One region of the Erwinia sp. AC075 genome, then DNA from elsewhere that is predicted to be linked to it. Evidence: predicted binding sites of a transcription regulator. Region 1 holds the regulator's gene; the other holds the start of a gene.
The links. Region 1 encodes LexA, which represses DNA repair genes until DNA is damaged. Its sites were predicted from a motif close to TNCTGTATGTACATACAGNA; they were not measured.
Positions count from the first base shown of each region.

Region 2: the regulator LexA is predicted to act here: its motif matches at 1,853-1,872, upstream of umuD (translesion error-prone DNA polymerase V autoproteolytic subunit).

Region 1 covers NZ_CEEDEU010000001.1:3,417,364-3,420,876, reverse strand. Annotated here, with positions in the region: gene plsB (glycerol-3-phosphate 1-O-acyltransferase PlsB) at 1-564, opposite strand, end outside; gene AC0IXH_RS16125 (diacylglycerol kinase) at 693-1,052, shown strand; gene lexA (transcriptional repressor LexA) at 1,169-1,777, shown strand; gene dinF (MATE family efflux transporter DinF) at 1,897-3,219, shown strand; gene AC0IXH_RS16110 (CsbD family protein) at 3,460-3,513, shown strand, end outside.
Region 2 covers NZ_CEEDEU010000001.1:889,093-892,605, reverse strand. Annotated here, with positions in the region: gene otsB (trehalose-phosphatase) at 1-126, opposite strand, end outside; gene AC0IXH_RS04175 (HD-GYP domain-containing protein) at 450-1,631, opposite strand; gene umuD (translesion error-prone DNA polymerase V autoproteolytic subunit) at 1,889-2,308, shown strand; gene AC0IXH_RS04165 (D-2-hydroxyacid dehydrogenase family protein) at 2,319-3,275, opposite strand; gene AC0IXH_RS04160 (TetR/AcrR family transcriptional regulator) at 3,403-3,513, shown strand, end outside.

The DNA.
Region 1 (3,513 bases):
CGCAATGATTTTGTCGGTGCCGTGTTCCGTTGCCATACGGCGCAGGGAAACCATCGGTGAGAAGCGGACAAAGCTGTCGCGGCCTAACCACAGCACGGCAAAGAATTTTTGAATGCCATTCAACACGCGCAGATGAGGCTGATCGTCGCCCTGCACTTCACGGCCTGGTGCACGGCCAAACATCACGGATACCGGCACCATCTGCACGTCCAGCAGCGGGTTGCTGCGGTGCAAATCGAGGTATTCGTGGAACAGTTTTACCGATTCAACGTTAGGCACGAAATAGGGGAATACGCGTGGGCCGTCATGGATAAACACATGACGTGGCAAAACCGTACCGTCGATTTCCAGCGGATCTAAAGGATCGGGCAGATCCTGTTTACGGCATTGCTCACGCAACGCCAGCAGATCGGCCTTTGAATCATAAGGCAGCACATACATAATAGGGCGCGATGTATCCAGCGCCAGCTCGGAAACCGGCTCGGCGGGAATCGCTTTACTTTTTACCAGGAATTTTACTGGTAAATTCAATAAGTTATAATATAAGTTACGCCAACCTGACATAGATACCATGAAGCCTCTTGTTAGCAAAGCGCCGCAAGCATACCAGAAAGCGCCAGTGAGATCTGTGGTGTTGCAAAATGTGCGCCACCCAGACATTGACGTTAAACATCTCAAAGGGTTCCCTGATTATGGCAAATAACGTCACCGGATTGACTCGTATCATTAATGCCGCCGGTTATTCCTGGAAAGGAATACGCGCCGCCTGGCAAAACGAAGCGGCTTTTCGCCAGGAAGCGGTGGCCGGCATTGTCGCGGTGATTGTGGCGTGCTGGCTGGATGTGGACGCCGTCACGCGGGTGTTGCTGATAGGGTCCGTGATGTTGGTGATCATTGTTGAAATCCTTAACAGCGCGCTGGAAGCGGTGGTCGACCGCATTGGCAGCGAGATGCATCCTTTATCGGGTCGCGCCAAAGATATGGGCTCCGCTGCCGTGTTGCTGACGATACTACTCGCTGTTTTCGTCTGGGTAATGCTGCTAATTCCCTGATTGCGGCGCGCTTTCCATAATCTGACAAACTGCTGTTTTTTCCACATCTTTAGGTTTTCAACGCACAAATACCTGTATATACTCACAGCTGACTGTATAAACAACCAGGGGGCGGGATGAAAGCACTAACTGCAAGGCAGCAGCAGGTTTATGACCTGATACGCGACCACATTAACCAGACCGGCATGCCACCGACGCGGGCAGAAATCGCTGCACAGCTCGGTTTCCGTTCCCCGAATGCGGCTGAAGAGCATCTCAAAGCGCTGGCACGTAAAGGCGTGATCGAGATTGTTTCCGGCGCGTCTCGCGGTATCCGTCTGATGATGGAAGAAGAGGAAGGGTTGCCGCTGATTGGCCGTGTCGCCGCAGGTGAACCTTTGCTGGCGGAAGAGCACATTGAAGGCCACTACAAGGTGGATCCTGAACTGTTCAAGCCGGGCGCCGACTTCCTGCTGCGTGTTAGCGGCATGTCGATGAAAGATATCGGGATTATGGACGGCGATCTGTTGGCTGTGCATAAGACTCAGGATGTGCGTAACGGCCAGGTCGTGGTTGCGCGCATTGACGACGAGGTGACGGTAAAGCGCCTCAAGAAGCAGGGCAATATCGTGCATCTGCTGCCTGAAAACGGCGAATTCCAACCGATCGTGGTCGATCTGCGCTTGCAGACCCTGTCGATTGAAGGTCTGGCCGTCGGCGTAATCCGCAACGGCAACTGGCTGTAAACGCCTGACCTTAACGCGCTGCTTTTGCGGCGCGTTTCTCTTTTGGTAAGCTGTATGCCTTATTGACTGGCATATTCAGCTTCCGTGATGCTTTTAAGCCAGTCGCACAGTGGATGACCATGCGATTATTTTCTCCCTCAGATAACCAACTCTGGCGGCTGGCGCTGCCAATGATCCTGTCGAATATCTCCGTGCCCTTACTGGGCCTGGTGGATACCGCGGTCATTGGTCACCTTGACAGTCCTTCCTGCCTCGGCGGCGTTGCCGTGGGCACTACCGCGACCAGCTTCCTGTTTATGCTGCTGCTGTTCCTGCGGATGAGCACCACCGGATTAACCGCGCAGGCCTTTGGTGCGGGTGATAAACCGGCGCTGGCCCGCGCACTGATGCAGCCGCTACTGATTGCCCTGGCGGCTGGCCTGCTGTTTATTCTGCTGAAATCCCCGCTTAACCACCTGGCGCTCTCTGTCGTGGGTGGCGATCCTGCCGTGCTGCATCAGGCCGCCCTGTTTATGAATATCCGCTGGTTAAGTGCACCTGCGACGCTGGCCAACCTGGTATTACTGGGCTGGCTGCTGGGCGTACAGTATGCCCGTGCGCCGGTGATCCTGCTGGTTGTCGGAAACCTGGTCAACATCGTGCTGGATCTGTGGTTCGTGATGGGGCTGGGCTGGGGCGTGCAGGGTGCGGCGGCGGCCACGGCGATTGCAGAATACGTCACGCTGGCGATTGGGCTGGTTATGGTCTGGCGGGTGCTGAAGCTGCGGGGCATTTCGCTGCCGATGCTGAAAACCGCCTGGCAGGGCAATTTCGGCCGGCTGCTGCGGCTGAATCGGGACATTATGTTGCGATCTTTACTGCTGCAACTGTGCTTTGTTTCCTTGACGATATTGGGTGCGCGGCTGGGCAGTGAGGTCGTCGCCGTCAACGCCGTATTGTTGATGTTCCTGACCTTTACCGCTTACGCGCTGGACGGCTTTGCCTATGCGGTAGAAGCCTGCTCCGGCGAAGCTTATGGGGCAAAGGACGCAAAAAGGTTGCTGCTGATTTGGCACGCGGCCTGTCGCCAGGCAGGACTGGTGGCACTGGCCTTTTCAATTCTCTATGGCCTTGCCGGCACGCATATTGTTGCCTTACTGACCTCAATCCCCGAACTGCAGCAGCAGGCTGACACCTATCTGTTCTGGCAGATTGTCCTGCCGGTCTGCGGTGTCTGGTGTTATCTGCTGGATGGCATGTTTATTGGTGCCACGCGCGCCAGTGAAATGCGCAACGGCATGCTGATTGCGGCACTGGGCTACGGCGCGACGCTGTTCACCGTGCCGTCGTTAGGCAACCATGGTCTGTGGCTGGCCGTTACCGTGTTCCTGCTGCTGCGTGGGTTGACGTTGTGGCTCATCTGGCGCAGGCACTGGCGCAACAACAGCTGGTTTGCGGGCTGAAATAATTCGTTACACCCACCTGCCGCTTCGTTATCTGCTGATCTCCCTGCCTTTTTTCACTTTTCGTTGTCACTTTTAGCTAAAAATGTGGCTTTATCTTTCGCCATTACGGGCAAACTCGCCATCATCTACTACAATTATCTGTACGTTAAGCAGTTAAGCAGCGTTTTATGTTGCTGCTGTGTGGTCTGCAAAGACGAAATCCCTAAAGCTGTGAACCTAAGGTTGAGGAGTTATAAGATGAACAAAGACGAAGCCAGCGGTAACTGGAAACAGTTGAAAGGTAAATTTAAA
Region 2 (3,513 bases), 2.5 Mb from region 1:
TTCTCCGGGGATAAACACTTCATCCGGACGGGACTGAATGGCAGCCAGAGTACCATCGACATCGAAGAAAAAAGCATACCGGCCGCTGGCGGATAACGGGGGCGCGGATTCATTCTGGGTGTTCAAAGTATTCCTCCTGATTGAGTGTGTTACGGCGATACGTTCATCAGGCTGTGTTACGGCCCAACTCACGGGGGAGGGTCAGATGGCGTATCTGATCACCCACAACGCACGAGGAAAACGCAGCAATATCAGCATTCAGTATAGACGCTGATCCCGACTCTGCCAGACAATACGCGGCTTTGAGCCCGGATCGATGCATCCAGCCTGCCAAATTACTGGGGAAAAAGACATAGGAGAAAGGCGAAATGTATAGCGGGAATGACTCGGAAAAACTGTGAGTGAAACGGGTAATTGTTCAGGCGGAACGATCCGCCTTTACTCGACCTTCAGGCTACCGGCTTCATCCACAGCGCGTCAACATTGATGCCGTGCCAGTTCGTGGACTCTTCCGGGCCGGTGATGCTGTCCCAGCAGAAGCGATCGGCGAGGTCGACGATCTCCGGTGACAGCCTCTGATTGGTGACCAGGGAATAGAAGACGCAGACTTTGGGTTGCAGCAGTGAGCCTCCGCCCGGCTCGGCGACCACCGCAATGCGTCCTGAGGCGAGACGCACGGTGGAGCCCACCGGATAGATGCCCACCGCCTTCACAAAGGCGAAAAACACCTTGCGGTCGAAGTGCCCTTCCCAGCTGGCCATTTGGTGCATGGCGCTGGCCGGATTCCAGCCTGCTTTATAAGGCCGGTTAGAGGTCACCGCATCATAGACGTCGCAGACCGCCGCCATCCGCGCCAGCAGCGAGATTTTTTCACCGGCCAGGCCATGCGGATAGCCACGGCCATCGAATTTTTCATGGTGGTGTAACGCCACGTCCAGCAGATCTTCGCCGCCGCCGCTTTTTCGCAGCAGCGCTTCGCCAATCACCGGATGCTGTTTCATGATGTCGAACTCGTCGTCGGTCAGCTTGCCGGGCTTGTTGAGGATGTCCAGTGAGATCCCGGCTTTTCCCACGTCATGCAGCAGCCCGGCGGTTCCCGCCCGCCGCACCTGCTCTTCTTCCAGCTGCAGCTGCCTGGCCAGCGACACCATCAGCGCGCAGACGGCGACCGAATGCAGATAGGTGTAATCATCATGGGTTTTCAGCCGCACCACGCTCAGCAGCGCGGCAGGATGCCGGCTGATCGATCCGCCGATTTCATCCACCAGCGGCAGCGTGCTGACAGTGTCAATGGTACGTCCCAGCCGGGCATCGCTGAACATATCCATTACCTGCCCTTTGGCATTCAGGCAAATCGCCTGCGCCTGCTCAACTTCTTGATGCATGCTGATGGGACCACGCGGCACGTCCGCCTGGTCTTCTTCAATCTCTGATTCTGTTTCGTCCGGCGCCCGCCCTTTAGACAGATCGATCCAGACTTCTTTAATGCCGTTTTCTGCAATCACCTGGATCTGCAGATCGGTGGTCAGCAACATGTCGTTGTGGACGAGCGGATGCTTGAGCCAGAAAACCTCCAGCTTGTGCACATACATCCCAACGCGCAGCGCCTGTACCTGAATTCGCCTGATCATCCTGTGCCTCTTTGCCAGTTCCTCCATTCAGCACAGGTATCGGCCTTGCCTGAAAAAGCTTCAGTGAATGCGGCGAGGGACCGCATCTTTTACTTAATTTTTACATTTACGCAGGCCGCAATTCCGCCCCGCTTTTTCAGGCAGAAACTAAATTCCTCAGCAGAACAAGCGCGTAGGTTTTTCCGCAGATTCAGCGGTTGATTGCCAGCGCGGATTGATAATACTGTATATAAACACAGTAACATTGAGTCATCATTATGCACATGCACCAACTTGTTGTTTCTCCGCGTCCTCTCACCATCCCGTTGTTCGTTGAACGGGTCGCCTGCGGGTTTCCCTCGCCAGCGGCCGATTACGTGGAATCGCGGATAGACCTGAATGAACTGCTGGTCAGCCATCCCAGCGCGACCTACTTTATCCGCGCGGCGGGAAATTCGATGATCGAGGGCAATATTAACGACGGCGATATGCTGGTAGTAGACAGCTCGTTAAAGCCACAGCATGGCGATCGGGTGATTGCCGCCATTGATGGCGAATTCACCCTGAAGAAATTGCAGCTGACCCCTTCGGTGAAGCTGCTGCCGATGAATCCCAGCTACGCCGCCATCGATATAGACGACGAAGCCGGGCTGAGCGTGTTCGGCGTGGTGACCTTTATTATTTATGCGGCGCGCTGAGAGAGTGAACTCAGGGGTTGATCACCTGTGACCGATCGCCGGCAAAAAAGCGGGTGAGGTTGTCGAACGCCACGCGAAAATAGGCCTCGTAGCTGGCCTGCTCGACGTAACCGAGGTGCGGCGTGCAGAGCACATTTGGCATCTGCAACAGCGGCGAGGCAGGATCGTACACCGGCTCCTGCTCGTAGACATCCAGCGCGGCAAAGCCCGGACGTCCCTGACCCAGCGCATGCAGTAGCGCGCCCGGCGCGACCAGCTCAGCCCGGCTGGTATTCACAAACAGCGCATCCGGTTTCATCGCCAGCAGATCGGCCTGGGTGATACTGGCTTCGGTGGCCCCGACCAGTCGCAGGTGGACAGAGAGGATATCGCTGGTGGCAAACAAGGCGGTGCGATCGGCGGGCACGCTGTGACCATCGCGCCGCGCTTCCTCGCGGGCGCGTTCGCTGCCCCATACCTGCACCTGCATATTGAAAGCGCGGGCATAACCGGCAATCAGCTTGCCAATTTTGCCGTAGCCAAGAATGCCGAGAGTTTGCCGGTTAACCGCCCTGCCGATCTCCGTTTGCCAGCGTCCGGCGGCCATAGCATTCACCGAGGACACCAGCTTACGGCGGGAAGCCATGATCAGCAGCCAGGTCAGTTCTGCCGGCGCCACCGGCGAGCCGGTTCCTTCCACCACCGCCACGCCAGCCCGCTGGCAGGCGGCCAGATCGATATTACGCGCCACTTTGCCCGTCTGGCTGATCGCTTTAAGTTGCGGAGTTCGCCGCAGAAACGCCGCATCAATCTGCGTTCGCTCGCGGATCAAAATCAGCGCCTGAGCCGTCGCCAGCACCTCGCTGGCATGCGGATCGTCCGCCAGGTCGCCCAGCGCGCGGCACTGGAAGGCCGGATTATCGTGCAGGAAATCAAGCTGAGCGGTTGCCCGCTGGTAATCATCCGGTATCGCAATAGGTATAACCACGAGCTTCTCCTGAGACTGACGAGGTGAATATCAGAATAATGCGCGATGGGCTGCTGAGCGAGAACTCTCTTGCCAGTTATCCCGCTTTCTGGCATTTTGGAAACAATCGTTCCCTTATTGGATTATTATGAACAACGCATCCCTTCTGCCGCAGCACAGCAAAGAGCGCGGCCGCCCACGAGAGTTTGATACCGACCTGGCGCTGGATAACGCCATGCTGGTGTTCCGGGAAAAAGGC